One region of the Pseudomonas sp. P116 genome, then DNA from elsewhere that is predicted to be linked to it. Evidence: predicted binding sites of a transcription regulator. Region 1 holds the regulator's gene; each other region holds the start of a gene.

Evidence for each region. The regulator FliA, encoded in region 1, starts transcription of late flagellar genes. The targets are predictions, from matches to a motif close to CTAAAGTTTNNNNNNNNNNNGCCGNTAA.
Region 2: a site for FliA is predicted at 4,996-5,023, ahead of ICA15_RS02080 (methyl-accepting chemotaxis protein). Genes of this name have one in related genera too.
Region 3: a site for FliA is predicted at 8,155-8,182, ahead of ICA15_RS22865 (methyl-accepting chemotaxis protein). Genes of this name have one in related genera too.

The regions. Positions count from the first base shown of each region.
Region 1 is NZ_JACVHB010000001.1:744,453-754,567, reverse strand. It holds gene flhF (flagellar biosynthesis protein FlhF) at 1-1,265, shown strand, start outside; gene fleN (flagellar synthesis regulator FleN) at 1,382-2,212, shown strand; gene fliA (RNA polymerase sigma factor FliA) at 2,209-2,949, shown strand; gene ICA15_RS03730 (chemotaxis response regulator CheY) at 3,117-3,488, shown strand; gene ICA15_RS03725 (protein phosphatase CheZ) at 3,511-4,299, shown strand; gene ICA15_RS03720 (chemotaxis protein CheA) at 4,337-6,574, shown strand; gene ICA15_RS03715 (chemotaxis response regulator protein-glutamate methylesterase) at 6,624-7,775, shown strand; gene ICA15_RS03710 (flagellar motor protein) at 7,775-8,515, shown strand; gene motD (flagellar motor protein MotD) at 8,531-9,421, shown strand; gene ICA15_RS03700 (ParA family protein) at 9,465-10,115, shown strand, end outside.
Region 2 is NZ_JACVHB010000001.1:399,640-409,754, forward strand. It holds gene ICA15_RS02055 (glycoside hydrolase family 15 protein) at 1-1,401, shown strand, start outside; gene ICA15_RS02060 (hypothetical protein) at 1,781-2,170, shown strand; gene ICA15_RS02065 (GlxA family transcriptional regulator) at 2,210-3,205, opposite strand; gene inhA (isonitrile hydratase) at 3,295-3,981, shown strand; gene ICA15_RS02075 (CPBP family intramembrane glutamic endopeptidase) at 4,159-4,950, shown strand; gene ICA15_RS02080 (methyl-accepting chemotaxis protein) at 5,053-6,618, shown strand; gene ICA15_RS02085 (DUF6124 family protein) at 6,893-7,258, opposite strand; gene ICA15_RS02090 (alpha/beta family hydrolase) at 8,640-9,320, opposite strand; gene ccoN (cytochrome-c oxidase, cbb3-type subunit I) at 9,415-10,115, shown strand, end outside.
Region 3 is NZ_JACVHB010000007.1:210,549-220,663, forward strand. It holds gene ICA15_RS22825 (transporter) at 1-924, opposite strand, end outside; gene ICA15_RS22830 (hypothetical protein) at 970-1,716, opposite strand; gene ICA15_RS22835 (C39 family peptidase) at 1,761-2,441, opposite strand; gene ICA15_RS22840 (heme utilization protein) at 2,504-3,496, opposite strand; gene ICA15_RS22845 (adhesin) at 3,568-4,140, opposite strand; gene ICA15_RS22850 (hypothetical protein) at 4,142-4,591, opposite strand; gene ICA15_RS22855 (AAA family ATPase) at 4,948-5,472, opposite strand; gene pnuC (nicotinamide riboside transporter PnuC) at 5,469-6,032, opposite strand; gene ICA15_RS22865 (methyl-accepting chemotaxis protein) at 6,393-8,027, opposite strand; gene ICA15_RS22870 (undecaprenyl-diphosphate phosphatase) at 8,332-9,162, shown strand; gene ICA15_RS22875 (DUF1294 domain-containing protein) at 9,159-9,587, shown strand; gene ICA15_RS22880 (MmcQ/YjbR family DNA-binding protein) at 9,707-10,066, opposite strand; gene ICA15_RS22885 (LysR substrate-binding domain-containing protein) at 10,063-10,115, opposite strand, start outside.

The sequences.
Region 1 (10,115 bases):
CCGCCATCATTGGCAACCGCCGCATTGCCGGCGGCGTCGAACTGACGGCGGCGCTGGATTACAAGTTGTCGGCGCTGGCGCCACGGGTTCCGAACATGGAACTCGAAGACGAGCTGCGCAAGACCCAGTCGCGCATCGTCACCGCCCAGGCCGAATTGAGCCTGCGTGGCGAAGCCGACGGCGACACCAATCGCCAGCTGTTCGCCGGTTTGCCAATGACGGCCGGCCTGCCGCTGACCGCTGCCGAACCGTTGAGCGAGCCGACTTATGCGGCCCCGGCGCGTCCGGCCCCGGCACCTGCGCAATCGTCCGGCGGGATTGATCCGCGCGCACTGGACTCGATGCGTTTTGAATTGAATAGCCTGCGCGAGCTGATGGAAGTTCAGCTTGGCACCCTCGCCTGGAATCAGCTGCAAGGCAGCCGCCCAGCGCAAGCCAACCTGTATCGCCGTCTGCAACGGATTGGCCTGTCCGGCCCGTTGTCGCGCGACCTGCTGGCGATGATCACGGATATCGAAGAACCGCGTCAGGCCTGGCGCATGCTGCTGGCGCACCTGGCGCGGATGATTGCCGTACCGGAAGTCGAGCCGCTGGAAGAGGGCGGTGTGATTGCCATGGTCGGCCCTGCCGGCATGGGCAAGACCACCACGCTGGCCAAGCTTGCTGCCCGTTACGTGCTCAAGTACGGCGCGCAGAATGTCGCGCTGGTGAGCATGGACAGCTTCCGCATCGGCGCGCAGGAACAACTGAAGACCCTGGGCCGGATTCTCAACGTGCCGGTAACGCACGTCGATCCGGGTCAGTCGCTGGTGCAGGCCCTGGACCCGCTGCTGCGCAAACGCGTGGTGCTGATCGATACCGCCGGCCTGCAGGCCAGCGATCCGGCACTGCGTATGCAGCTCGAGAGCCTGGCCGGGCGTGGCATCCGTTCAAAAAATTATCTCGTGCTGGCAACCACCAGCCAGAAACAGGTTCTAACCGCCGCTTATCACAGTTACAAGCGTTGCGGGCTCGCCGGGTGCATCCTGACTAAACTGGATGAAACGGCCAGCCTCGGCGAAGTGTTGAGCCTGGCGATCAGTCATGAATTGCCGGTCGCGTATCTGACCGATGGCCCACGGATTCCGGATGATTTGCATCTGCCGCGCCGTCATCAACTGGTCAGCCGCGCCGTCAGCGTGCAAATGCAGGAAGAACCCAGCGAAGAAGCCATGGCTGACATGTTCGCTGATATCTATCACAGCCCGACCAAGCAGGTAGGCTGAGGTAATCATGAACCGTTTTTGTACCTACATCGATGGTCTGCCATGCATTGTTCCGTTTGTGAACGCGCAGCCAGTAATGTGGCCTCCGTCTATGCAAGACAAGGTAAAGAAATAACATGGGCAGCATGCATCCCGTACAGGTGATCGCGGTGACCGGCGGCAAAGGTGGCGTCGGCAAGACTAACGTGTCAGTGAACTTGTCTCTGGCGCTGGCAGAGCTTGGCCGTCGGGTCATGCTGCTGGACGCCGATCTGGGGCTGGCGAACGTCGACGTTCTGTTGGGCCTGACGCCCAAACGCACCTTGGCCGACGTGATCGAAGGCCGCTGCGAGTTGCGCGACGTGCTGTTGCAAGGCCCGGGCGGAATTCGCATCGTGCCTGCCGCATCGGGCACTCAGAGCATGGTGCATCTGAGCCCGGCTCAGCATGCCGGTCTGATTCAGGCGTTCAGCGACATCGGCGACAATCTCGACGTACTGGTGATCGACACCGCTGCGGGTATTGGTGACTCGGTAGTCAGTTTCGTACGCGCCGCGCAAGAAGTGTTGCTGGTGGTTTGCGACGAGCCGACTTCGATCACTGACGCTTACGCGCTGATCAAGTTGCTCAACCGCGATTACGGCATGAACCGCTTCCGCGTCCTCGCCAACATGGCGCAGAGCCCGCAGGAAGGGCGCAACCTGTTCGCCAAGTTGACCAAGGTCACGGATCGCTTCCTTGACGTAGCCCTACAATACGTCGGCGCCGTGCCTTACGACGAAAGCGTGCGCAAGGCCGTGCAGAAACAACGTGCGGTCTATGAAGCCTTTCCGCGCTCCAAGTGCGCCCTGGCGTTCAAGGCAATTGCACAGAAGGTCGATACCTGGCCGCTGCCTGCCAACCCGCGCGGCCACCTTGAATTCTTCGTCGAGCGCCTCGTGCAGCAAACGGCAGGGCCTGTCATATGACCGCAAGCGGTATGAACTACTACAAGAAGTCGGCACGTGATGCGCAGTACGAGTTGATCGAGCGTTACGCGCCACTGGTCAAACGCATTGCCTATCACTTGCTGGCACGGTTGCCGGCGAGTGTGCAGGTCGAAGACCTGATCCAGGCCGGGATGATCGGCCTGCTCGAAGTCTCGACCAAATATGACGCCAGCAAAGGCGCCAGTTTCGAAACGTACGCGGGCATTCGAATCCGCGGCGCGATGCTCGACGAAGTGCGCAAAGGGGACTGGGCGCCACGCTCGGTTCACCGCAATACCCGTATGGTCAGCGACGCAATTCGCTCGATTGAAGCTAAAACCGGCCGTGATGCTAAAGATCACGAAGTTGCGGCCGAACTCCAATTGAGTCTCGATGATTATTACGGGATTTTGAATGACACCTTGGGCAGCCGCCTGTTCAGTTTCGACGACCTGTTGCAGGACGGCGAACACGAAGGGCTGCACGAGGATGGCGCGAGTGCTCATCTTGAGCCGTCACGCGATCTGGAAGATGAACGCTTCCAGGCAGCGCTGGCGGACGCGATTGCCAATTTGCCGGAGCGTGAGCGACTGGTGTTGGCGCTGTACTACGACGAAGAGCTGAACCTCAAGGAGATCGGTGAAGTCCTTGGCGTCAGTGAATCGCGGGTCAGCCAGTTACACAGCCAGTGCGCGGCCCGTTTGCGGGGGCGTTTGGGGGAGTGGCGAGCGCGCTGAAGGCAGTGTGGGGACACTGCGAACGAGGCTGGTGCGGTGATGAACGGCACCGGTCTTGCTCTGTTGTGCTCCAGACAGTCTTTGAGTGTTACGCCGGATTGAATGAAATGGCGCGTCCAGGTGCTGGGCGCGTTTAAGACTGCTTGGAGGTCGAATTGGACAAGAACATGAAAATCCTCATCGTTGATGACTTCTCAACGATGCGGCGGATCATCAAGAACCTGCTGCGCGATCTGGGGTTCACCAACACCGTCGAGGCTGACGATGGCATTACCGCCATTCCGGTTCTCAACAGCGGCAGCATCGACTTTCTGGTAACGGACTGGAACATGCCGGGCATGACCGGTATCGACCTGCTGCGTCACGTGCGCGCCGATGAAAAACTCAAGCACCTGCCAGTGCTGATGGTGACCGCTGAAGCCAAGCGCGAACAGATCATTGAAGCAGCCCAGGCCGGTGTAAACGGCTATGTGGTGAAACCCTTCACGGCCCAGGCGTTGAAAGACAAAATCGAGAAGATTTTCGAACGCATCGGTTGAGAAACTGCGCCACGGGGGAGCTATGGACCACAACGAATCTTCACAGGGCGATTTTGAATCGACCCTGAAAAAACATGCGGTCGAACTGGTCGAAAGCCTTGAAAAGGGCAGGTTCGGCGACGCTGTGCAATTGATCCATGAGCTCAATCAGACCCGTGACCGTGGCCTGTACCAGGAAGTTGGCAAGCTCACACGTGAACTGCACAGTGCGATCGTCAATTTCCAGATTGATCCGAACATGCCGCAGGCCGAGGAAGTGTCGCAAATTACCGACGCCACCGAACGCCTGGGCTATGTGGTCAAGCTGACGGAAGCCGCGGCCAACCGCACCATGGATCTGGTGGAAAACGCCACGCCGGTGGTCAATGGTCTGGCTGAGGAAGCCCAGGCCTTGAGTACCGATTGGGGTCGTTTCATGCGTCGTGAAGTCGGGGCTGAAGAGTTCCGTGAACTGGCGCGCCGGGTCGACGGTTTTCTGTCACGCAGCACCACGGGCAACCGTGCGGTGTCGAGCAATCTGAACGACATCCTGCTGGCTCAGGATTATCAGGACCTCACCGGTCAGGTGATCAAGCGTGTGACCCAACTGGTCACCGAAGTCGAAAGCAATTTGCTCAAACTCGTGCTCATGGCCAGTCAGGTGGACCGCTTTGCGGGCATCGAACATGACCGTGCGGCGATGCTCGCTGAAAAAGATCCACAAAAACATCTCTCGCAGGGTGAAGGTCCGCAGATTCATGCCGATAAACGAGAAGACGTTGTGTCCGGTCAGGACGATGTGGACGATTTGCTATCCAGCCTTGGATTTTGAAGTTTAGGTTTTTAGACCTGTTAGGAGCACCCCCTTAATGAGCTTCGGCGCCGATGAAGAGATCCTTCAGGATTTCCTGGTTGAGGCCGGCGAGATTCTTGAGCAGCTGTCAGAACAATTGGTCGAGCTGGAAAGCCGCCCGGATGATGCTGATCTGCTCAACGCAATTTTTCGCGGTTTCCACACTGTAAAAGGGGGCGCCGGCTTCCTTCAGCTCAATGAGCTGGTTGAGTGCTGTCACATCGCCGAAAACGTGTTCGACATCCTGCGAAAGGGTGAGCGTCGCGTTGATTCAGAACTGATGGACGTTGTCCTCGAAGCACTGGATGCGGTGAACGGCATGTTCACCGAAGTGCGCGAGCGCAGCCCGATTACGGCGGCTACGCCTGAACTGCTGGCCGCTTTGGCGCGCCTGGCCGAGCCGCAAGCGGCTGATGCCGTCGCGGTTGAAGAAGTCGTCGAGGCACCGGTTGCCGAAAGCGATTCGGGCGACATCACCGATAACGAATTTGAACAGTTGCTGGACTCGCTAAACGCCGTCAAGGCGCAGGCCGAAGCCCCGGCGGCTGCCGCTGCGCCTGCTGCAACCGAAGCGGCCAGCGATGAAATCACCGATGCCGAGTTCGAGTCGTTGCTCGATCAACTGCACGGCAAAGGCCAGTTCGCGGTTGATGCTGTGGCCCCAGCGGCGGCGGCCCCTGCGGCCCCGGCCAAGGGCGACAGCTCGGACATCACCGACGACGAATTCGAAGCACTGCTCGATCAGTTGCACGGCAAGGGCAACTTTGCCGTTGATGCGCTGGAATCGGCCATTGCCGCGGTGCCTGCGCCTGCTGCTCCGGCGGCGGCTGCGGCCGGTAGCGACCTGATCAGCGATCACGAATTCGAATCGCTGCTCGACGAATTGCACGGCAAAGGCAAGTTCACTGAAGTGGGTACCGCGTCTGCCGGCAGCACTGCCGCCGTCGCCACGCCTGCCGCCAAGGCCCCCGCCGCAGCGCCCAAGCCTGCGCCGAAAGCCGAATCGCCAAAACCTGCGGCCGCTGCTGCACCGGCTCCGGCCCGTGCGCCAGCCGCGCCACCGCCGGAAAAACCGGCCAGCGAAGCCGAAACCACCGTGCGGGTCGACACTGCGCGTCTCGACGAAATCATGAACATGGTCGGCGAGCTGGTGCTGGTGCGTAACCGTCTGGTGCGCCTGGGTCTTAACAGCGGCGACGAAGCCATGCAAAAGGCTGTGTCGAACCTCGACGTGGTCACGGCTGACTTGCAGACCGCGGTGATGAAAACGCGGATGCAGCCGATCAAGAAAGTCTTCGGGCGCTTCCCGCGTCTGGTTCGCGACCTGGCTCGTCAGCTCAAGAAAGAAATCAACCTGGAACTGGTCGGCGAAGAAACCGACCTCGACAAAAACCTTGTCGAGGCCCTGGCCGATCCGCTGGTCCACTTGGTGCGCAACGCGGTCGACCACGGCATCGAGTCGCCGGAAGACCGCGAAGCTTCGGGCAAGGCCCGTGGCGGCAAAGTGGTGCTGGCCGCCGAGCAGGAAGGCGATCACATCCTGCTGTCGATTTCCGATGACGGCAAAGGCATGGACCCGAACGTCCTGCGCGCCATCGCGGTAAAACGCGGTGTGATGGACAAGGATGCAGCCGATCGCCTGAGCGATACCGAGTGCTACAACCTGATCTTCGCCCCTGGGTTCTCGACCAAGACCGAGATCTCCGACGTGTCCGGCCGCGGTGTCGGCATGGACGTGGTGAAGACCAAGATTTCCCAGCTCAACGGTTCGATCAACATCTACTCGACCAAGGGCCAGGGCTCGAAGATCGTCATCAAGGTGCCGTTGACCCTGGCGATCATGCCGACGCTGATGGTCATGCTGGGCAATCAGGCGTTTGCGTTCCCGCTGGTCAACGTCAACGAAATCTTCCACCTCGACCTGTCGACCACCAACGTCGTCGACGGTCAGGAAGTGGTGATCGTGCGGGACAAGGCCTTGCCATTGTTCTACCTCAAGCGCTGGCTGGTCAGCTCCGCCGCTCACGAAGAGCAGCGCGAAGGCCATGTGGTGATCCTTTCGGTGGGCACTCAGCGGATCGGCTTCGTCGTCGATCAACTGGTCGGCCAGGAAGAAGTGGTCATCAAGCCATTGGGCAAGATGCTTCAGGGCACTCCGGGCATGTCCGGCGCCACCATCACTGGTGACGGCCGTATCGCGCTGATCCTTGATGTTCCGAGCATGCTCAAGCGTTACGCCGCACGGCGTATTTGAATCCGGGGCGGCGGGGCGATAGCGTCCCGCTGCACCTAATGGAGTGTTTATGGCAGTCAAAGTCCTGGTGGTGGACGATTCGGGTTTTTTCCGCCGCCGCGTCTCGGAAATTCTTTCAGCGGATCCGAGCATCCAGGTTGTCGGTACGGCAACCAACGGTAAAGAGGCGATCGATCAGGCCATGGCGCTCAAGCCTGACGTGATCACCATGGACTACGAGATGCCGATGATGGACGGCATCACGGCAGTGCGGCACATCATGCAGCGCTGCCCGACCCCGGTGTTGATGTTCTCCTCGCTGACCCACGAAGGCGCCCGGGTAACCCTGGATGCGCTGGACGCCGGCGCGGTGGATTTCCTGCCGAAGAATTTCGAAGACATCTCGCGTAACCCCGAGAAGGTCAAGCAACTGCTGTGCGAAAAGGTGCATAGCATCTCGCGCAGTAATCGTCGTTTCAGCGCTTACAGCACACCTGCGCCTGTTGCTGCTCCAGCACCTGCACCGACACCGGCCCCGGCCGCATCGAGTTACAGCAGCCACAGCAGCCACACCAGCAGCGCACCGGTACGCCCGGCACCTGCTCCGGCACCGACGCGCGCGCCGGTTGCCAGTGCTTCGTCGCCGGCACCGAAACGCAAGGCCTACAAACTGGTCGCCATCGGTACTTCGACTGGCGGCCCGGTTGCCCTGCAACGCGTGCTGACGCAGTTGCCGGCGAATTTCCCGGCGCCGATCGTGCTGATCCAGCACATGCCGGCGGCGTTCACCAAAGCCTTTGCCGAACGTCTGGACAAGCTCTGCCGCATCAGCGTCAAGGAAGCCGAGGATGGCGACATCCTGCGTCCTGGCCTGGCGCTGTTGGCACCCGGCGGCAAGCAAATGATGATCGACGGCCGTGGCGCGGTGAAAATCCTGCCGGGCGACGAGCGTCTGAACTACAAGCCGTGCGTGGACATCACCTTCGGTTCTGCAGCCAAGTCGTACGGCGACAAAGTTCTGGCGGTCGTGCTGACCGGCATGGGCGCCGACGGCCGTGAAGGCGCGCGCCTGCTCAAGCAGGGCGGCAGTTCGGTATGGGCGCAGGACGAAGCAAGCTGCGTGATCTACGGCATGCCGATGGCCATCGTCAAAGCCGACCTCGCTGATGCGGTGTACGGTCTGGACGACATCGGCAAGCACATCGTCGAGGCGTGTATCTGATGGATGTTCTAAGCCTTATCGGGATCATCATGGCGTTCGTCGCCATCATCGGCGGCAACTACCTGGAAGGTGGTCACCTCGGTGCGCTGGCCAACGGCCCGGCGGCACTGATCGTACTGGGCGGCACCATCGGTGCCGCGCTGCTGCAATCGCCGATGAGCGCGTTCAAACGCGCAATGCAGATCCTCGCCTGGATCTTCTTTCCGCCACGCGTGGACCTGGCTGGCGGCATCGACCGCGTGGTCAACTGGAGCCTCACCGCGCGCAAGGAAGGCTTGCTCGGTCTGGAAGGGGTGGCTGACGCCGAACCTGACAACTACTCGCGCAAAGGCCTGCAACTGCTGGTCGATGGCGCCGAGCCGGAAGCGATCCGCAGCATCCTCGAAGTGGATTTCTACACTCAGGAAGCGCGCGATATCGAAGCCTCCAAAGTCTTTGAAAGCATGGGCGGCTACGCGCCAACCATCGGCATCATCGGCGCGGTGATGGGCCTGATCCACGTGATGGGCAACCTCGCCGACCCGACGCAACTGGGCAGCGGCATTGCCGTGGCGTTCGTTGCGACGATCTATGGTGTGGCCAGTGCCAACCTGATCCTGTTGCCGGTGGCGGCCAAACTGAAGTCCATCGCGTTGCGGCAGTCGCGTTATCGCGAAATGTTGTTGGAAGGGATCCTGTCGATCGCCGAAGGTGAAAACCCGCGTTCTATCGAGCTGAAGCTTCAGGGCTTCATGGATTGATGGGGGTAATGGACTATGGCTCGTCGCAGGCATCAGGAAGAACACGTTAATCACGAGCGCTGGCTCGTGTCCTACGCCGACTTCATTACGCTGCTGTTCGCTTTCTTCGTGGTGATGTACTCGATCTCGTCGATCAACGAAGGCAAGTACAAGGAAATTTCCGAAGCGCTGGTCGGGGTCTTCACCGACTCCGACCGCGCGCTCAAGCCGATTCCGATTGGCGACGAGCGACCGAAGACCGTGACCCCGGCCAAGCCGCTGGTCAAGGACGCCGAACAGATTGACGCCGGTATCGCCGGCGGCAGTGATCCGCTGAAAAGCATTGCCGACGACATCAGTGCCGCGTTCGGTGACCTGATCAGCTCCAATCAGATGACTGTGCGCGGCAATGAGTTGTGGGTCGAGATCGAACTCAACTCCAGCCTGTTGTTCGGCAGCGGTGACGCCATGCCGAGCGACATCGCCTTCAACATCATCGACAAGGTTGCCGCGATCCTCAAACCGTTCGACAACCCGATCCACGTCGAAGGTTTTACCGACGACCAGCCGATCCGCACTGCGCAGTACCCGACCAACTGGGAGCTGTCCTCGGCGCGCTCGGCGAGCATCGTGCGCATGCTGGCGATGCAGGGCGTCAACCCTGGTCGACTGGCCTCGGTGGGCTACGGCGAATTCCAGCCAGTAGCGAATAACGCTACCGCCGAAGGCCGGGGGAAAAACCGTCGCGTGGTGCTGGTGGTGTCGCGCAATCTGGATGTGCGCCGTAGCCTGACGGGTACCGGAACCGCTCATGCGCAACCGGATGCCGCACTGAAGCGCGCTGGCACACAAACTGCACCGACCCCGGTCAAGACGCCGGGACGCGAGAGTGCCGTCAATTCTCCGTCACCCGCATTAATACGCTGAGCCATGTCTCGGCCGAGCATCTCGGTCGGGAGGAACGAACTGAATGAGAGTCTGGGCAGTCGCCAATCAAAAGGGTGGGGTCGGTAAAACCACCTCTTCCATCGCTTTAGCCGGATTGCTGGCCGAGGCGGGCAAGCGCGTGGTCGTGGTCGATCTCGACCCGCACGGCTCGATGACCAGCTATTTCGGCTATGACCCCGACAGCCTGGAACACAGCAACTACGACCTGTTCCTGCACAAGGGCAGCGTGCCGCAAGGCTTGCCCGGGCAGTTGCTGCTGTCGACCAGTGACGAACGCATTTCCCTGCTGCCCTCGAGCACCGCACTGGCGACGCTTGAGCGCCAGTCGCCGGGGCAAAGTGGCTTGGGGCTGGTGATCGCCAAGAGTCTGGCGCAGTTGTGGCAGGACTTCGATTACGCCGTCATCGACAGCCCGCCGTTGCTCGGCGTGCTGATGGTCAACGCCCTCGCGGCGAGCCAGCAACTGGTGATCCCGGTGCAAACCGAACACCTGGCCGTCAAAGGCCTGGAGCGCATGGTCAACACGCTGGCGATGATCAACCGCTCGCGCAAGCAGGCGCTGCCGTTCAGCATCGTGCCGACGTTGTTCGACCGTCGTACGCAGGCCTCGATGCATACCTTGCGCGTGCTGCGCGACAAATTTCCCGACGATATCTGGCAGGGTTATATCCCG
Region 2 (10,115 bases), 340 kb from region 1:
GATCAGCAAGATGTCCTGTTCAGCGCAACCGGACAACCGACGCTGCGTCTGGCGTCGGATCAGCCGATGCAGATTGACGCCGACGCAGCTGTCGCACGCTTCACGCTGAAACAGGACCAGACAGCCGCTTTCATGCTCGGTGCGACCGACGACCCGCGTTTCGTCGAGGGCGCCGGCGATTTTTGCATGGAACGCACGCTGAAGTTCTGGCGCGACTGGATCGGCCAGTCGATCTACCGCGGACGCTGGCGCGAAATGGTCAACCGTTCGGCGCTCGCGCTCAAGTTGCTGACCTCACGCAAACACGGCGCGATCCTCGCCGCCGCCACTTTCGGCCTGCCGGAAACCCCTGGCGGCGAGCGTAACTGGGATTACCGCTACACCTGGATCCGCGATGCCTCGTTTACCGTTTACGCGTTCATGCGCCTGGGGTTTGTCAGCGAAGCCAACGCCTACATGGGCTGGCTGCGCGGACGGGTCAGTGATTGCTGCGGCCAGCCGATGAAACTGAACATTCTGTATGCCATCGACGGTCAACAGGAACTGCCGGAAACCGAACTTGCGCATCTGTCGGGGCATGGTGGCGCGAAACCGGTGCGCATCGGCAACGGCGCGTATGACCAGATTCAGCTGGATATCTTCGGCGAACTGATGGATGCGGTGTATCTGGTCAACAAGTACGGCGACGCCATTTCCCACGAAGGCTGGAAACATGTGCGCGAAGTTGTCGACCAGGTGTGTGAGACATGGCAGACCAAGGATGTAGGCATTTGGGAAATGCGCGGTGAGCAGCATCACTTTTTGCACTCACGGCTGATGTGCTGGGTGGCGCTGGACCGAGCGATTCGCCTCGCCTCGAAGCGCTCGTTGCCGGCACCGTTCGCCCAATGGGACCAGACCCGCCAGGCGATCTACGCCGACATCTGGGACAACTTCTGGGATGAAGAGCGCGGGCATTTCGTCCAGTACAAGGGCGGCACCGCACTCGACGGCTCGATGCTGTTGATGCCGCTGGTGCGTTTTGTCAGCGCCAAGGATCCACGCTGGCTATCGACCCTTGAGGCCATCGAAAAGAGTTTGGTGCGCGACGGCATGGTTTATCGCTATCGCAACGAAGAGGCAGGCATTGATGGTCTGGCCGGGACCGAAGGCGCATTCGCCGCATGTTCATTCTGGTACGTCGAATGCCTGGCCCGCGCCGGCCAGGTGGAAAAGGCCCATCTGGAGTTCGAACAGCTGCTGCGTTACGCCAATCCGCTGGGGCTGTACGCCGAGGAATTCGACAGCCATGGCCGGCATCTGGGCAATACACCGCAGGCACTGACGCATCTGGCGTTGATCAGTGCGGCGAGTTTTCTCGATCGGCGGTTGAGTGGGGAAAAGAGTGAGTGGCAGCCGTAAAAGTCGCCGGAGTCTGTCGGAAATATCCCGCACGCCTGCTCCAATCAAAGCAGGTCCTACACGCGGCAATCCCCTGTGGTGAGGGGATCTATCCCCGTTGGGCTACGAAGCGGCCTCTAAATCTGCAAACTCAATACTCAAGAACTACCGCATTCACTGGCTTTGCGACTGCTGCGCAGCCGAACGGGGATAAATCCCCTCGCCACAAAGAATGCAACTTCGTGCCTACAAACATTAAACACCCCCTGTTCCCTCCCTCCCCCGCAACTTGCACTTACACCCCGAAATACCTTGTTGCCAGCTGTTACATCCGCCCCTACCATCCACCGCAACGGGCACAGCGGAGCTGTCCAACAAAACCCGAATTCAAGGAAACAGAATGTCCCAGCACGTCCAGCGCAACATCGACAGCGCCCTACGCACCGGCCTGACCCGCACCCAGCTCTGGGAAGCCGCCGATAAAGGCCTGATCAAATGCTGGGAAATCGGCCGCCAGCGCGCCGCCCGTTTCCCCGACCTCGCCCAACGCTGCCTCGCCAACGAACTGCCCGTCCTCGGCTGGAAAGGTGGCGTGAGCCGCAGCCTGAAGAAAAACGAAAAATACGGCTCACTGAAATACCTCGCGCAGTGGCAAGGGTTGCGTGGGGAAGATCTGGATATCGATTTGGCTGAGGAGCGTTCGTTGACGTGTTCGCGGACGAAAATGGTGGTGACGTTTACGCCGGATCGGACGAAGTATTTTAATCAGGTGGCGGAAGTTGAGGCCTGAATCATCTGTGGCAAAGGAGCTCGCTCCCTCGCCACAGGTTCAGCATCGCGCGATGACTTCAGTGTTGATTGTTGCAGCGCTGACCGAAAACCGCTCCCGATACGCCTGCGGCGTCACCCCAATCGCCCGCAGAAAACTCCGGCGCAAGGTCTCCTCACTGCCAAACCCGCAATTTGCCGCGATGCGTTTTACAGGGAGCCCGGTATCGCTGAGCAAACGCCGAGCCGTTTCAACGCGGATCAGTTCGATCGCCCGCGCCGGGGTCTGGCCGGTGTCGGCGCGGTAATGGCGGACGAAGCTGCGTTCGCTCATCCCGGCCTGTTCGGCCAGAGTCGGTACGCCGAGGTCACAGGTCAGGTTTTCGGCGATCCATGCATGCAGCTCATCGAAACGGTTGCCTTGGTTCTGCAGTGATAACGTCACGCTGAACTGTGACTGCCCGCCCGGGCGTTTGAGGAACACCACCAGATGGCGGGCGACGTCCAGGGCGATGTCGCTGCCGAGGTCTTGCTCGACCATCGCCAGTGCCAGGTCGATGCCGGCAGTGACGCCCGCCGAAGTCCAGACCGGGCCGTCGTTGATGAAGATCGGATTGGCCTCGACCTGCAACTTCGGATGCTGCTGCGCCAGTTGCTCGCAACGCGTCCAGTGAGTGACGACGCGTCGACCGTCGAGCCAGCCGCTGGCCGCCAACAGAAATGCGCCGGTACACACCGAAGCCACGCGCCGACATTTCGCTGCATGTTGGCGCACCCAATCCACAAGGGGCAGATCTTCCGCCGCCGGATAAATACCCCAGCCGCCGGCGATGATCAGCGTATCGCTGGCCTCTTGAGGTAGCGGTTCGGCAAGCACCGCCAGCCCCGCGGACGACATCACCGCTCCGCCTTCGCTGGCGATCACACTTGGCGCATAAGGCGTCGGCAGGCCGCGTTGACGACAGAGGTCATTGGCCGAAGCAAACACTTGCAACGGGCCGGTGACGTCGAGGATCTGCATGTTGGCAAACGCGAGTACGTGAATGGCTTTGGGCATTTGGCGTAATTCGTGGGGTGATTGGCGTATGCGCCAGAACCTACGCGCCTACAGTGAAGCCGTCCACCCCCTCAATGGAGAAAAACCCCATGACGTTGCAGATCGGTTTTCTGTTGTTTCCGCAGGTTCAACAACTCGACCTGACCGGTCCTTATGACGTGCTCGCGTCGTTGCCGGGTGTGCAGGTGCATTTGATCTGGAAGGATCTGATGCCGGTCACGGCCAGCACCGGTCTGCTGCTGAAACCGACCACGACCTTCGAGGACTGTCCTGATCTGGATGTGATCTGTGTGCCCGGTGGCGGTGGCGTCGGGCCGTTGATGGAGGATGAGCAGACGCTGGCTTTCATTAAACGCCAGGCCGCGCAGGCGCGTTACGTGACTTCGGTGTGCACCGGCTCGCTGGTGCTCGGCGCGGCGGGTCTGTTAAATGGCAAACGCGCGACGACACATTGGGCTTATCACGACTTGCTGCCGACGCTGGGGGCGATTGCGGTAAAGGATCGGGTGGTGCGTGACGGCAATCTGTTTACTGGCGGCGGGATTACCGCAGGGATCGATTTTGCCTTGGTGCTGGCGGCTGAGCTGGTTGATGCCGACACGGCGCAGTTGGTGCAGTTGCAACTTGAGTATGCGCCGGCGCCGCCATTTAACTCAGGCTCGCCGGATTCAGCGCCGAGTGCAATCGTCGATGAGGCCCGGTTGCGAGCGGCGCCATCGTTGAAACTGCGCACGGAAATTACTGAGCGTGCTGCGGCGAAACTCAACCTGCTTTAAAGGCAAGATCAAAAGATCGCAGCCTGCGGCAGCTCCTACAGATCCGGCGTTTATCCGCGCAATTGGCGGCGAATGCGATCCTTGTAGGAGCTGCCGGAGGCTGCGATCTTTTGACTTTTGCTTTCCGCCGCCCAGCCGTGTAGAAAGCCCTTCCACCCATTTTCACAGGGAGTTTCGATGAAGGCTTTGCCTTGGCTTTACCTGGCGCTGCTCAGCCTCGGCTACGGATTGGCGCTCAGCTACGGCCAACTCGGCTGGCTGGCACTGATTTCCGTTGGCCTGCTGCTGTTCGCCGGGTACGCGGTACGCCAGCAACAAGTGCCGTTCGCACGCTACCTCGGCCACGGCCTGTTTATCGTGATGACTTTGGCGTTGGCGATGCATTGGTTGCCGGGTTTTTACAACGGCCGCGCTATTGATCCGCAGCGTTTCACTGATAACGCTGTGCGCTTTTCGATGTACCTGAATCAGGACAAACCACTGGTTGGCTTTTGGCTGTTGCTGGTCTGCCCGTGGATTGTCGCGCGGCGCTCATTGCGCCTGACCGTGTACGCGACCGCCCTCGCCTTGACGTTAAGCGCGATCCTCGCTCTCGGCGGTGCGTTGTTGCTGGGCGTTATCGCCTGGGCACCGAAATGGCCAGATCAGGCGTGGCTGTGGGTGCTGAACAATCTGCTGCTGGTGACGCTGGTCGAGGAAGCGCTGTTTCGCGGCTATATACAAGGCGGTTTCAGCCGACGCTTCAAACACCTGCCGTATGGCGAAAACCTCGCGCTGCTGCTCGCCTCGTCACTGTTCGCGCTGGCGCATGTCGGTGCGGGCTGGACTTGGGTGTTACTGGCGGGACTGGCGGGTGTCGGCTATGGTCTGGCCTACCGTTTCGGCGGACTCGGGGCGGCGATCGCCACACACTTCGGGCTGAATGTGCTGCATTTTGGCTTGTTCACCTATCCGATGCTGGCCGGTTGAGGCAAGCCGCGTTTTGCGACGCCGTGCTGATTACTGAAAGAAAAATTCAATAATTTCCTGACAGCGCCGACAACCTTTCAAAGCCTTGCGGATTGAACAACCATGCGTAACAACCAGCCCATTACACAACGCGAACGGACTTTCCCGGCTCAGCAACGGTTGATTTCCACAACCGACGCCAAGGGCGTGATCACCTACTGCAACGACGCTTTCGTCGAAATCAGCGGGTTTTCGCGTGAGGAACTGATCCGTGCGCCGCACAACCTGGTCCGTCACCCCGACGTCCCGGCTGCGGTGTTTTCGCACATGTGGGGCACACTGAAACAAGGCTTGCCATGGATGGGCATTGTCAAGAATCGCTGCAAGACCGGTGACCATTACTGGGTTAACGCCTATGTAACACCGGTGTTCGACGGCAATCAGGTGGTCGGTTACGAGTCGGTGCGGATCAAACCCACCGCCGAACAGATCCGCCGTGCCGAAGCGCTTTACCAACGCATCAACCAAGGCAAGTCGGCGATCCCTTCCAGCGATAAATGGCTGCCGGTGCTGCAAGACTGGCTGCCGTTCATTCTGGTCAGCCAGCTTAGCTTCGTCATCGGCGCAACCCTGAACTCGCAGTGGGGCTTTGCCCTCGCCGCTGGTCTGTCGGTGCCACTCGGCCTATTGGGTCTGCAATGGCAGCAGCGAGGCCTCAAGCGCTTGCTGCGTCTGGCCGAACAGACCACGTCCGATCCGCTGATCGCGCAGATGTACACCGACAGCCGTGGCTCTCAGGCGCGTCTGGAAATGGCGATCCTCAGTCAGGAAGCCCGTCTGAAAACCTGCCTGACCCGACTGCAGGACACTGCCGAGCACCTGACCGATCAGGCCAAGCAGTCCGACGCTCTGGCACACAGCAGCTCGACCGGCCTGGAACGCCAGCGCGTGGAAACCGAACAGGTCGCCACCGCCGTCAATCAGATGGCCGCGACCACGCAGGAAGTGGCCAGCCACGTACAACGCACCGCCGATGCCACTCAGGAAGCCAATCGCCTGACCGGACGCGGCCGCGACATCGCCGGCGAAACCCGCGAAGCCATTCAGCGTTTGTCCGTGGTTGTTGGAGAAACCGGCCTAACCGTGACCCAACTGGCCAAGGACAGCGACGAAATCGGCGGCGTGGTCGATGTGATCAAAGGCATCGCCGACCAGACCAACCTGCTCGCGCTCAACGCCGCCATCGAAGCGGCCCGTGCCGGCGAAATGGGCCGCGGTTTTGCCGTGGTGGCTGATGAAGTTCGTCAACTGGCGCAACGCACCAGCGAATCGACCGGGCAGATTCACGCCCTGATCGCCAAGCTGCAGCAGACTGCTTCGAGCGCTGTGCAAACCATGGAAGCCGGGCATCGCCAGGCCGAAGAAGGTGTGGCGCGGGTGCTGGAAGCGGATCAGGCACTGGTCGGGATCAGCGAAGCGGTGGCTAATATCACCGACATGACCACGCAGATCGCTGCGGCGACGGAAGAGCAAAGTGCGGTGGCTGAAGAGATCAGCCGCAACATCAGCAATATTTCGGAGTTGGCGGATCAGACGTCGGAACAGGCGCATAACTCGGCGTTGCTGAGTGAAGAGCTGACCAAGACGGCGAATACGCAGTACTCGTTGGTGGAGCGGTTTAACCGCTAAAAGCAAAAGATCGCAGCCTTCGGCAGCTCCTACATTGGAATGCATGTTCCTGTAGGAGCTGCCGAAGGCTGCGATCTTTTGATCTTCAAAGCCCGGACGGCGAAAGCTTTCCGGGCTTTTTATTGCCTATGTGAAATCAATGGCATCTGGCAGACCGCCATCGCGAGCAGGCTCACTCCTACATGGGGTCTGCGGTGACCACAGCTTTTGTGCCCGACCACAATCCCTTGTAGGAGTGAGCCTGCTCGCGATGAGGCCATAACAGCCAGCGAGATTACTGAGGCAACTTCAGCTTATCTAATAGCCGATTGACCAACAGTTCGTTGAGCATGATCACCTGTTGCAGCGCCAGCAGCGGTTTGCGCTCCGGGCCGCCGATTGAGTGGGCGATGTTACCGGCCATGGCATGGGCGTAAGACAGCGACTCGCAGGCTTCGACGAGCAGGGTTTCGTCATCCAGGGTGGGGTCGACGAGAAAGACGGGGCGAAACTTGGGCGAGGTTGGCGGAGCCGCCAGGTCGTCGGGCTTGAGGTAGTAATCGAGGGCGCGATCGGTTGCTTCTTTGATCTTTTGTGGGCTGAGCGCTGGGTCGTGGGGGATTGGATCTGTGGGTGGTGGGTTTGGTGTGATTTTGAACATGGATGAAACTCCTATCGCAGTTTAAGGAGCCATCACTCTCGCTACCAAACGAGTGGGTGGTGGCCATACGCGGGTTGGTAGACCGGCTGCAATAGGAACCCGGCGCTCACGAGTGAGCCCCACGCATGACCACCATAAAGCCAAGCCCCAAGAAAGAGACTCTGTAAGGTGCTGCCACACAGCTATTACAGACGGGCTACCAAACCCGGTCACTGTTTTGCAGTGACAGGTGAACGATATAGCCCGGCACGTATCCGTGTAAGCCGGCGGATTCTGGCGTACGCGTAGGTAACGGCGCAAGGAGTTGTAGGCCCGATGGCGTAACGGGTTGTGTGATTTAAACGTGCTTGCAGGATTGCGTTTACTGATAGAGAAAACTGGAAATTCCCCTGTTGTATTGATGTTGTTTTTGAGGCCGCTTTCGCGAGCAGGCTCGCTCTTACAGTTGGATCGGGTGCGTCAGTAAGAGATTGGTCGGCTGTCAGGCCGCCATCGCTGGCAAGCCAGCTCCCACAATGGATTGAGTGTGTTCAGTTAGAGATTGGCTGGATGTCAGGCCGTCTTCGCGAGCAGGCTCGCTCCTACATTTGGATTGGGTGCGTCAGTAAGGGATTGGTCGGCTGTCAGGCCGCCATCGCTGGCAAGCCAGCTCCCACAAGGGATTGAGTGTGTTCAGTTAGAGATTGGTTGGATGTCAGACCGTCATCGCGAGCAGGCTCGCTCCTACATTTGGATTGGGTGCGTCAGTAAGGGATTGGTCGGCTGTCAGGCCGCCATCGCTGGCAAGCCAGCTCCCACAAGGGATTGAGTGTGTTCAGTTAGAGATTGGTTGGATGTCAGACCGTCATCGCGAGCAGGCTCACTCCCACAAAAAGCAACAGCAAGATCAAAAGATCGCAGCCTTCGACAGCTCCTACAGGGATGATATGTACCACCCGCACGCGGCGCATGCCGCCCCACTCAAAGGATGAGCGTTAGCTCGGCTGCCGCTCTTGATCTTGATCCACGGGCGACGTCGGTAGGCTGAGTGGAGGGATTGATCCGGGGGTGGGAGCGCAGCGACCGTTTGGCGAAGCCAAACACAGCGAGAGGAGGTGCAGCGCAGCAAACCGGAGACGCTGCGCCCGGATCAATTCCGGAGCGAAGGGACCCCGAGCCTCAGCGAGCGGGCCGCACGTAGGAGCAAGCGTTTTTGGTTACTTTTTAGGCGTTTGTAAAAAGTGACCCGCCGTAAGGGCGGAACCCTAAGCGGCCGTTACCGCAGCAATGGATATGTACTCAAAAAAAAGTCGTAGCTGATATCCATCCCCCTCACCCCAGCCCTCTCCCCCAAGGGGGCGAGGGGGAAGGGAGCCGATCTCCATGAAGTTCAGAATCCCGGTCACCCCTTGAGAAATTCGGATACTTTCTGCGCGGCACTGGCCAAATGCTGCTCATGGGTAAAACCGGAAACCTTCAACGGCTTCAAATCATGATCCCCCGCCCCCAACCAAAACACCTCAATCCCCGACGCTAACGAATACCCCTCAACCGCCGCAAGATTGCCAAGCGCATCCCGCTCCCCCTGAACAATCAACGTCCGCGTCTGCAACCCAGCCAAATGCTCAACCCGAGGCTTCTCCGGCTTCCCCACCGCATAAAACGGATACCCCAAACACACCAGCGCATCAGCCCCCAACTCATCCGCCACCAGACTCGCCATCCGCCCGCCCATCGACTTCCCACCCATAGCCAAAACCCCAGTGACATGACGTCGCACCAAGCCATACACCTCACGCCAACACTCCTGCAATTTCCCCGCAGGATTCGGCGGCCGCTTCACCCCATCAACCCGCCGCTGCGCCATATAAGGAAACTCAAACCGCAACACGTTCACCCCAAGTGCAGCAAGGCGCCCAGCCATGTCGTTCATCCACTCACTGTCCATCGGCGCACCCGCCCCATGCGCAAGGATCAACGTCGCCGAAGCCTCGCCACTGGCGGCGTTCCAAAGCCACCCATGATCACGTACGCACTGCGCCCATTGATCCCCGTCAATACTGGCCTTGTGCTGTTTGTTCATGCTTGCCTCGCTTTTAGTCTGCCTATAACTCCAGGCGAAGGATTTGCGGCTCTTTTGCGCGCGGTCACTTCGGCTGAACCGTGGATGGGGAACCATGAACACTTCTATCAGTACCGCCTACAACTACAAGGTGGTCCGCCAATTCGCCATTATGACGGTGGTGTGGGGCATCGTCGGCATGGGGCTCGGGGTTTTTCTCGCGGCCCAATTGGTCTGGCCCGAGCTCAACTTCGATTTACCCTGGACCAGTTTCGGCCGTCTGCGCCCACTGCACACCAACGCGGTGATCTTCGCGTTCGGCGGCTGCGCGCTGTTCGCCAGTTCGTTCTACTCGGTACAACGCACCTGCCAGACCCAACTGTTTGCGCCAAAGATTGCCGCATTCTGCTTCTGGGGCTGGCAACTGGTGATCCTGTTGGCGGCGATCAGCCTGCCATTGGGCTACACCAGCTCCAAGGAATACGCTGAACTCGAATGGCCGATCGACATACTGATCACCATTGTCTGGGTCGCCTACGCGGTCGTGTTCTTCGGCACGATCATGCAGCGCAAGACCAAACACATTTATGTGGGCAACTGGTTCTTCGGCGCGTTCATCATCACCGTGGCGATTTTGCACATCGTCAACAACCTCGAAATCCCGGTCAGTTTTACCAAGTCCTACTCGCTGTACTCCGGCGCCACCGACGCGATGGTGCAATGGTGGTACGGCCACAACGCCGTAGGCTTTTTCCTCACCGCCGGTTTCCTCGGGATGATGTATTACTTCGTGCCGAAACAGGCCGAGCGTCCGGT
Region 3 (10,115 bases), on a different contig from region 1:
GGCCGGGTCAAACGTCTTGACCAGCGAGATGCCCGGTGTGATCGACCAGACGCCGTTGCCGGTCGGCAGGGTGTCAGGCACGAACAGGTTGGAGTTGGCGTCGGTCTGACGCAGTTTGATGCCGAACGGATCCTTGCCGGTTGGCGCCTTGACCCGCAAGGTGACGACTGCATCCGGCGTGTTGACCGACTCGTCGAGGAACTTGTACGCAATACCGAAGTTGACGTCGCCGAGGGTTGGATCCTTGGTGACGGTTTCCTCGGTAGTAACGCCTGCCGCACCCTCGTTGCCGCCGCCCGACTGATACGTCGACTCGCGATACACCACCGGCACGTTCAGGTCGAACTGCCAGCGATTGTCGAAGTTGTAGCGGCCCGTGAGGTCAAGGGTCCAGGTGTCGGCCTTGATCCGGTCGAGGTTGATGTTGCCGAGAAAGATCGAGTCCAGTGCCAGGAAGCCGTTGAGAATCAACTGGCGGGTGTCATAGCGTGAATAAGTAACGCCGGTTTCAACGCTGAACTTACCGCCGCCGAAGAAGCCGCTGGCCTCGTCATAAAGGTTGGAGACGCTTTGCGCCGGTTGTGAATCGTCAGCCAGAGATTGCCCGTAAGAGGCGCCGCTGCCCCCGGCGGCTCCTCCTGATGCTGCGGCAGCACCGGTGCCGGTGGCGACGCGATTGCCTTTCATGTCCGACGGCGATTTCGCCAGCCGTTTTGGCGGTGGGGCAGAGGGTTGTTCCTCAACCTGGCGGACCCGTTGCTCGAGTACCGCCAGGGCTTTTTGTTGTACTTCGTAGCGTTGCTTGAGCTCCAGAAGTTCCTGTTTCAGGGCCTCTACATCCGCGTTGGGAGCCGCTTGCAACATTGCGGCAGGGAGAAGAGTGCTCAAACACACTGCGGCACGCAGTGATACTGATCGATACATGAATAAGCCGTCCCTTTATGCCCAATGATCGAGACTCAGCGTAGTTCAATATCCGATATTGCGTAGGGCCCCGAGTTGAGTCAGGTTGCAGTCCAGTGCGCCGGCGCTTCTGCCGTTATTGTTCAATACGACGTTGAGTTGAGTCAGGTTATTGACCACGTTGGCGCTGCCCAGCAATCGAGTGTTCTGCAGTAAACCGCCCTGGGCGACTTGTTGCAGTGCAGTTCCCTGATTGCCGCTGGCTTGAATAGCCATTTGAACGCCGCCGCCAGTGGCCGACACCGCGACACTGCCCGCAGCGTTGCTGCCACTGATGGTTTGTCCGGCGACCAGCGCCTGGCCTTGAGAAGGTGCCAGCGCTGGCGCCTGACTGGCTTCGCTGACGTTGATTGCAACATTGTTGCTGGCGGTATTGCTGTCGCCCGCGGCACGTACGCTTTGCGTCACGCCCTGGCTGCTGTTGAGCCCCGCGCCACCGATGACACTGCCAGTACCCGGCGTCGGGGTGCTGCCATTGCCGTGTTCCTTGATGGTCGAGACGTAGAACTCCGGTTTGACCGTCGCGGCCTGAATCTGCATCGAGGTCGCGGCCCCGATCAAGTCACCGCTGGCGTTGCGCCAGGTACTGCTCATGACAATGCCGAAGCTGATGATTCGCCCCGGCATGACATAACGACCACGCAGCTCGGCGAGCTCTTGGTCCTTGATTTCGATAGGTGTGAATCCTGCATTGGCATAGCCTGAAGCACTCGCCGCCAGGCAGGCGGCGGCCAGCCAGTATGAGGTTTTCATCTGCTGCTCCCGGGACATCCAGTCCCTTTTTATATAGTCGGCGATTAAAAGAAGTCGCTCTGTATGAACCCGAAATCCATCAATTCAGCATCTTTGACAGGATTGAAGCCATCCAGCTGGTTCTTGGCCGTCAACGGTACCGGTGGACTGCGCAAGGCGTTGGCCTTGTCGTACCCGGGACCGACGATGGCGAAGACAATGCCGTTCCAACCTTTGACAAAGTCATCGTGTTTGTAGCGCTTATGACCCAGGACAGGGTCTCCGATGTAAACCCACTCCTTGTCTGCACGCTGCAACACGACGAAATGCTTGTAGCCGCGAATATCTATCAGTACCACCACCGGAATCGTCACCGCTTCGAGCTTCTCGGGCGGTATCCGGTAGCCTCTGGCACGCATGCCGATGCTTTCAACGTAGCGCTTCATGTCGAGCATGGAGAAGCCTTGAGTACGAACAAGGTCCTGGTCTGCAGTGACCAGCATGCCTTTGATGATGTGCTCCTCATCGACGTCGAGCCAATAAGCCTGGCGTAACACCGTGGCCAGTGCGGCAGCGCCGCAGCTGAAATCGGTTTTCTGTTCGACAATGTCGGCAAACTTGCGCTCACGGATGCTTTGCACGTCCTTGTAGACGAGTGTGCCGCCCGGCAAGGCAGCCACAGGCATCTGTGCCGCCTGAGTCAGACCGCACAGGCACAGCAAAGCGAGAAGGGCAGACTTACGCATGATCGATACGCCTTTGCGGACTGAGGAAAAGCCCCGTTTCCGGGGCTTTCGTTCGATCGCGATTACAGGCAGGCTCTGCAACCTGCGGCGATGGACAGCGAGTTGCTTTGTTGGTTGCCCACACCAGACGAGACGTTGGCCCCACCGTTGCCGGAGAAGTTGTTCATCGAGTTGGTCATGTTGGCATTGTTGACCACTGGCGCTTTCCAGCCGTCTTTGGTCATCACTTGCTGAGTGGTTACGCCAGCGAGGCCAAAGGTACCCACGGCTTCGAACTTGGCTTTCTGATCATCGTTGCCGCCGTGGCCGCCGCCACGATTGCCCCAACCGCCGTGATCATTATCGTCTTCGATGGTTGCAGTGCCTTTTGCCTTGAACGTCCCGGCAGCGGCATAAGTGCCGGTGAGGGTGTCGGTTTTGTAGGCCTGCACGCCTTTGTTTTCTACAACCAGGCCAGTGGAAGACTGGTTGGCAGAAGCAGCAGCCTGAGCTACGCGGCCACCGGATACGGCGATCGCCAGGTTGTTTTTCTGCTGGTTGAAGTTACCGGCAGTGACGTTGATGCCGATGTTGCCGGAACCATTGTTGCCTGCGTTGTTGAGCGTGGCGTTGTTGAAGGTGGACGAGTTTTTCACATAGTTGTTGGTGTTGGTTTGAGTGGCGCTTGAGGCAGCAACAGCGTTACCGAAGATGAAGCTTTCGTCAGCGGTGGCCAATGCAGCAGCGTTGTCCTGCTGGTTGCCGTCGCCGGCTGCCACGTTGGCGCCCATGTTGCCGTTGGAGTTGTTGAGCGAGTCACTGGCGTTAGCGTTATTCAGCGTGCCCTGGTTTTTGACAACGTTGCCGTCGCTGTCTTGCTCATCGAGCACAGCGGCGCCGGCGCCTGCAGTGATTTGCAGCAGTTGTTCAAGGCTTGGGCCCCTAGGCTGGTTATTACCATGGCCGTTGCCGTGTCCATTACCATGATCGTCATCACGACCGCCTGCCTGTGCTGCGATAGCCATCACTGCTGCAAGTGCGAAAACCAGTGGTTTGAGAGCCATTGTAGGTTTCATGGTGTTTCTCCGTCGTGCTTATTAGTTGGTTAAGTGTTGGTACTTTCTAATTGCACTGCTTTTTATTTGGGTCAGTCTGCGACCCGGATGCTCAGGGTGTTGGCCATTCGGTTCCCCACCCCGGCACTCTGGTTCACCTGGATTACCCCGCGGCTGCCGGTGAAGGCCTGATCACTTGTCGTGACCTGGCGACTGCCGGGTGAGGTACCAGTTGCTCCTGAGCTCGGTAACAACGCCACGTTCTGTTGCGAAAGGGCGCTATCGTCAACGCTCTGCGGGGCAGCACTGATGCTGACGCGCGTCACGTTGGCCATCTGGTTATTGGCCCCGGCACCCTGGTTCACACCCAGTACTCCGTTGCCATTACTGAAAGAGTTGCCGCCGATGTTGGCGCTGGCGTTCATCGAGCGATCGGCAGGTGTGCCGATCTTCTGGATGACGCGAGTGGAGGCGTGGGATTCGGTGCCGATGGCAATTGCCTTGGTGTTGGCTTGCTGCATCTGGTCACCGGCGGCCTGGTTGACGTTGAAATTGCCGCGGTATTGCATGCCTGAATCCTGAATGTTTGCGCTGTTGACTGAACTTGGGTCAGCCATGGCGCTGGTGCAACCGAGCAAGGCGAGGAGAAGGACAGTGCGATTCATCTCATTGGCCTCCGGCCATGCGGGTCAGGGGGGCCAGGCCGGTGCTCATGGCGCGGTTGACGGTATTGGAGATCGAGCCGCCAGCGCCGCCGCCGGTGCCAGTGCGCATGCCCGGCAAGCCGTTGGTGTTGGTCAGCGTGTTCATGCCCGGAAGGTTCGAAGCAGGCGTGTTCATGTTGCCGCGTATCGAAGAACCACTGGCGATCCCGGCGAAGTCACCGTCACTGAGTTCAGTGCTGCTCAGGGTCTGGTTGATTCGAGCGGAGGGGTTGGCGTTGACGGTCGTCGGGTAGGGGTCTTTGCCGCCATTGCGGCCGATTGGGATAGGCTGAACATCGCGATCAAGGACGATCACGCCATTGCCTTCGGCCTGAACGTTGAAACTGATAAATGCGCTGGCTGCTGATCCGATCAGCAGAAGGCAGGTCATGCTTTTTTTGATATTCCCCACGGCTGCAATTCCTTCTTCAGTGGGCTGCCCTTGTCAGCGTTGTGAAGGAGATAGCGAAAGCTGTGCCGCTTTTGAATTGTTGTTGTTTTCCAGCGGCTTACCGCAAGCACGCGCAGAGTCGATGCACAGGGTGTTTCATCGTTGAAACACAAGCAGTCTCGCCAGCCCGTCTATTGGCTGAACAAAGCTCTGGAACAAGGGTTTGCGGGGATGTGTATCAGTGGCGTAACAAGTGCCATGACAAAGCGATGAATGCCGCTGAAACGGCCACTCTGCACTCGCGTCAGTGTTTCAGGAATGGACACTTTTTCCCCAAAACAGGGTGAAGCAGTGGGGCAGGTGACCCATCAGGCGGTTTACTCGACCAGTAGTCTTTCGACTGCAGCGAAGGCCTGGACCTGTCGTTCGGCCCAGTCGCCCTGAATGATCTGGCAAGGTTGCCGATGCTGTTCCAGCCAATCGCGCGTGGCCTGGAAGAAAGCCAGGCGCTGATCAAGGTCCGGCTGGCAGCGCTGACCGTCATCGGTCCAGTCAATTCGTTCCGGGGACAACAGAAGGTGCAGGTCGTAATGGCGCGCCAGCAACTCGCCTTCCAGCCATTCCGGGCAGGCGCCAAACAGGGTCTGGCTCCAGAGAATATTGCTCAACAGGTGGGTGTCGAGAATCAGCAGCGACGGTTGCTGCGCCCGCGCCTGATCTTCCCATTGCAGTTGCCCGCGGGCGATCTCGGGGATGTCGGCCAGGCAGGTGTCGCGCGGGTTCTGCTCGATAAACCAGCGCACGTACTCGTCCACCCGCAGACCGCCAAACTGTTGCTGAAGACCCGCCGCCAGCCAGCTCTTGCCAGTGGATTCCGGACCGGTCAGAACCACGACCTTCATGTGCGCAATGCCGGGTCGGCGCGCCATTCGCGCCAGCCTTGAATGGCAATCACGGTGAACAGTGCGTACAGGCCCGCGGTGAGGTAAAGCCCCTTATAAAGGAACAGCCCGACAAAAATCACATCGAGCACGAACCACAGCGCCCAGCATTGCAGGCGTTTCTGCGCCATCCACAACTGCGCGACCAGGCTGAACCCGGTGAGCGCCGCGTCCAGCCACGGTTGCGCAGCGTCAGTCCAATGCGCCATCGCAGCCCCCAGCAACACGCTGCCAATTGCGCCGACACTCAGGCCAAGCGCAATCGAGCGAGCATCCAGGCGGGTGACTTGTCGCCCGTCGTGCATCGTCCCGGCGCGCGTCCATTGCCACCAGCCATAAACCTGCAGCGCGGCGTAGATCACTTGCAGCAACATGTCCGAATACAGCTTCACTTCAAAGAAGATCCAGCTATAGAGCAACACCATGACCAGCCCGATCGGCCAGCACCACGGATTCTGTTTGACCGTCAGCCACACGGCAATGACACCGAGAGCGGCGGCAAACAGTTCAAGCCCGGACATGTGGGTTCCTTGGGGGGAGTTGAAAGAGGGGGCGGATTGTACTGTATTCGCCAGAACACTGAAGGACCCAAGGAGCGAGCTTGCTCGCGAAAGCGTCGGCACACTCAACAATGATGCTGAATGTTGTGCTCTCATCGCTGGCAAGCCAGCTCCCACATGGATTTTCGCGGTGCTCAGCCTTTGTGGCACGCCGACAAAGTCTGCCAGCTCCCACATGGATTTATGTGGTGCTCAAAAATGATGGCGCTGCACAAAAACTTGTGGGAGCTGGCTTGCCAGCGATAGCGGTGGGTCAGGCGACATCTCTATCGACAAATCCACCGTTATCGCGAGCAGGCTCACTCCTACAGGAGAATGGCGTTAGACGCGGAACTGGCGCAGCAGGCCGTTGAGTTGTTCGCTCAACTGGCCAAGTCGCACGCTGGCCGCACTCGACTGTTCTGCCGCCACGGCCGTGCTGTGAGAAAGCCCCGCCGCCTGAGTAACGTTCTGGTTGATGTCTTCGACCACATGCGCCTGTTGCAGCGTGGCGCTGGCAATCGATGCGTTCAGGCCATTGAGATTGCGCAATGCCTGGCCGATGGCATTCAAGCTAGCTCCAGCCAGCCCAGCCTGTTCAATGGTCAGTTGCGACGCCTTGCTGCTGTCACCGATAACCTTGACCGCTGCCTCGGAGTGATTTTGCAGGCGTTCGATCATCGACTGGATTTCCGCTGTCGACTTCTGTGTACGCTGCGCCAGCAAGCGCACTTCATCCGCCACCACGGCAAATCCACGACCCTGTTCACCGGCCCGTGCTGCTTCGATGGCCGCGTTGAGGGCGAGAAGGTTGGTTTGCTCGGCGATCGAACGAATCACCTCCAGCACACTGCCGATCTGGGTACTTTCGGTGGCCAAAGTGCGAATCACCTCGACCGCTTGGTCAATGGTGCCCGAGAGCTTGTCGATCTGTTGCAGGCTGCCGTCGATATTGATCTGGCCCTGTTGCGCCTGCGCCTCGGCATCACGCATTTCGGCGGCGGCATGCTCAGCGTTTTTCGCCACGTCCTGCACGCCGTAAGTCACCTCGTTGATCGCGGTGGCGACCAACTCCATTTGTTGCGACTGTTGCTGGCTACGTTGTTGGGCCTGCGAGGCATCGTTGCCCAGTTCGCTGGACGATTGACCGAGCGCGCTGGCCGACACCTGCAACTCACCGATCACCCGGCGCAATTTGGCGGTAAATGCATTGAAGTGGTGAGCCAGTTCGGTGACTTCATCCTTGCCGTGGGTGTCGAGGCTGCGGGTCAGGTCGCTTTCGCCGCTGGCGATGTTGGCCATGGCGTTCACGGTCTCCTGCAAGGGGCGCACGATGCTGCGCGCGATCAGGATCACCAACAGCGCCATGATCACGGCGATCACCAGGCCGATAACGGTGGCCTTGATCACCTGGCCCTGGAATTCGGCCTGCACATCGTCGACGTAAACCCCGGAGCCAAGCACCCAGCCCCACGGTTCGAACAATTTCACGTAAGAGGTTTTCGCCACCGGCTCACTCGCGCCAGGCTTCGGCCAGCGGTAGTCGACCATGCCGGCGCCCTTGGACTTGGCAATCGCGACCATCTCGTTGAACACCGCAAAGCCGTCCGGATCGCGGATCGCCGACAGGTTCTGACCTTCGAGCTTGGGGTTGGTCGGGTGCATGACCATTACGGGCGTGAGGTCGTTGATCCAGAAGTAATCGCTCTGGTCATAGCGCAGGCCACGGATGGCGGTGAGGGCCTGTTTCTGCGCGGCTTCCTTGGTCAGCGTGCCGGCGGTTTCCAGGTCGTGGTAATAGGTCAGCAGGCCGCTGGCGGTCTGCACCACATGCTGGGTTTTCTGGGCTTTGGCGTGATACAGGTCATCGTGGATCTGCTTGAGCATCAATGCGCCCAAGGTCAGCAACATGACCACTGCCACAATCAAGATGAGCCACAAGCGTCGGCTGATCGACACACTGCGCAAGCTGTTCATAACGCTGTCACTCCGGATTCTTTTTCTTGTAATTAACGACCGCCAGCATCCAACCACGATTTCGTAGGCGGGCATACGCGACCCAAGTCGTATAACGCGGCAGCGCTATTAAGGCTTGTCTGTTAGGATTTCGGCCCCGCGCGTGAAAACCTGAATCGAAGTTGCTATTTCACGGAATTTTGACCCTTTCGTAAGGATCCTGTGCGCGCGGAATCGGTCCAGCATTAACCAGCTACGCTGATCGCAGTGAACGTAAAAAAATACTATCGGGGCATGCCGGCGTGCATCGCTCTTTGGGGGATTGATGGATCTTTGGACCGCCTTGCAGGCATTGATACTAGGAGTTGTAGAAGGGCTGACGGAGTTTTTGCCCATTTCCAGTACCGGACACCAGATCATTGTTGCCGACTTGCTCAACTTCGGCGGCGAACGGGCCATGGCGTTCAACATCATTATTCAGCTCGGCGCGATTCTCGCGGTGGTCTGGGAATTTCGCCGCAAGATTTTCGACGTGGTCATCGGCTTGCCGACCCAGCCAAGTGCGCGTCGCTTTACGGCTAATCTGCTGATCGCATTCTTGCCAGCCGTGGTGTTGGGAGTGATTTTTGCTGATCTTATCCACGAATACCTGTTCAACCCGATCACCGTGGCGGCCGCGCTGGTGGTGGGCGGGGTGATCATGTTGTGGGCCGAAAAGCGTCAGCATGAAGTGCATGCCGAGACGGTCGATGAAATTCGCTGGAGCGACGCGCTGAAAATCGGCTTCGCGCAATGCCTGGCAATGATTCCCGGCACCTCGCGTTCCGGCTCGACGATCATTGGCGGCCTGCTGTTCGGCCTGTCGCGCAAGACGGCTACCGAGTTTTCTTTCTTCCTCGCCATGCCGACCATGGTCGGTGCCGCGGTGTACTCGGGCTACAAGTATCGGGATCTGTTTGTGCCGGCGGATTTTCCGGTGTTCGCCATCGGTTTCGTCACCGCGTTTATCTTCGCGATGATCGCGGTGCGCGGCTTGCTCAAATTCATCGGCAGCCATAGCTATGCGGCATTCGCCTGGTATCGGATCGTGTTCGGGCTGGTGATTCTGGCGACATGGCAGTTCGGCTGGGTGGACTGGACGGCGGCCAAGGCATGAATGATTCGCGCGCCCGCCGACCCGAAGGTCGGCCGTCCGGTGGCAGCATTCAGAACCTGAAACTGAAGCTGGTCGTTCTGTTGATCGTCTGCGCGTTGCCGTTGGCAGGCTCGCTGTCGATGTGGCTGAGCGGCATTTCGCTGGTGCCGCTGGCGGCGTACGGCATCGTCAGCGTGTTGGCGTTTTTCATGTATTGGGCAGACAAACGCAAGGCGCGCACCGATGCATGGCGCACGCCGGAAAACATCCTCCATGCCGTGGAACTGGCCGGTGGCTGGCCGGGCGCGCTGATTGCCCAGCAAGTATTCCGGCACAAGACGCGCAAGGTGTCGTTTCAGGTGCTGTTCTGGGTGATTGTCGCGCTGCATCAGGTGTTCTGGATCGACCAGTTGTTCCTTGGCTCGAATCTGCTAACCCTGCTCTAACCCCACCGCAAACCCCCTGTAGGAGCTGCCGAAGGCTGCGATCTTTTGATCTTAAAAGACAAGATCAAAAGATCGTCCGATCGCGGCCCGAGCCTTCGGCAGCTCCTACAGGGAGTGAGTTACAGAAGTAGGCCAACCCGGGTTTTCTTCGGCAACTTGCTCACCACCAACTGATGCGAGCGTTGTAGCAAGCCCTGCAATTCCTCAGCCCCCAGCGGGTAGGGTGGATGCATGATGATCCACTGTGCCCGGGCCAGATAGGGCGCCGGATGAATCCCCGGTCGATCGCAATGACCAAGAAACAGGTCCTTGTCGACCTTGAACGCCAGCGAATCCCCGCGTAAACCCTGCAAGGCGAACATCTTGTTGCCCGCAATCGAAAACACCCGCACGCCACCCCACTTGTAGTCCTCGCGCGCGCCGGGCAAGGCCAGACAAAACGCGGCGACATCCGCTTCGCTCATTTTTCCCTTGCTCATAACAACCGCTCCCCACAGGCATTGAACGACTCGACCAGGTGATCAATCC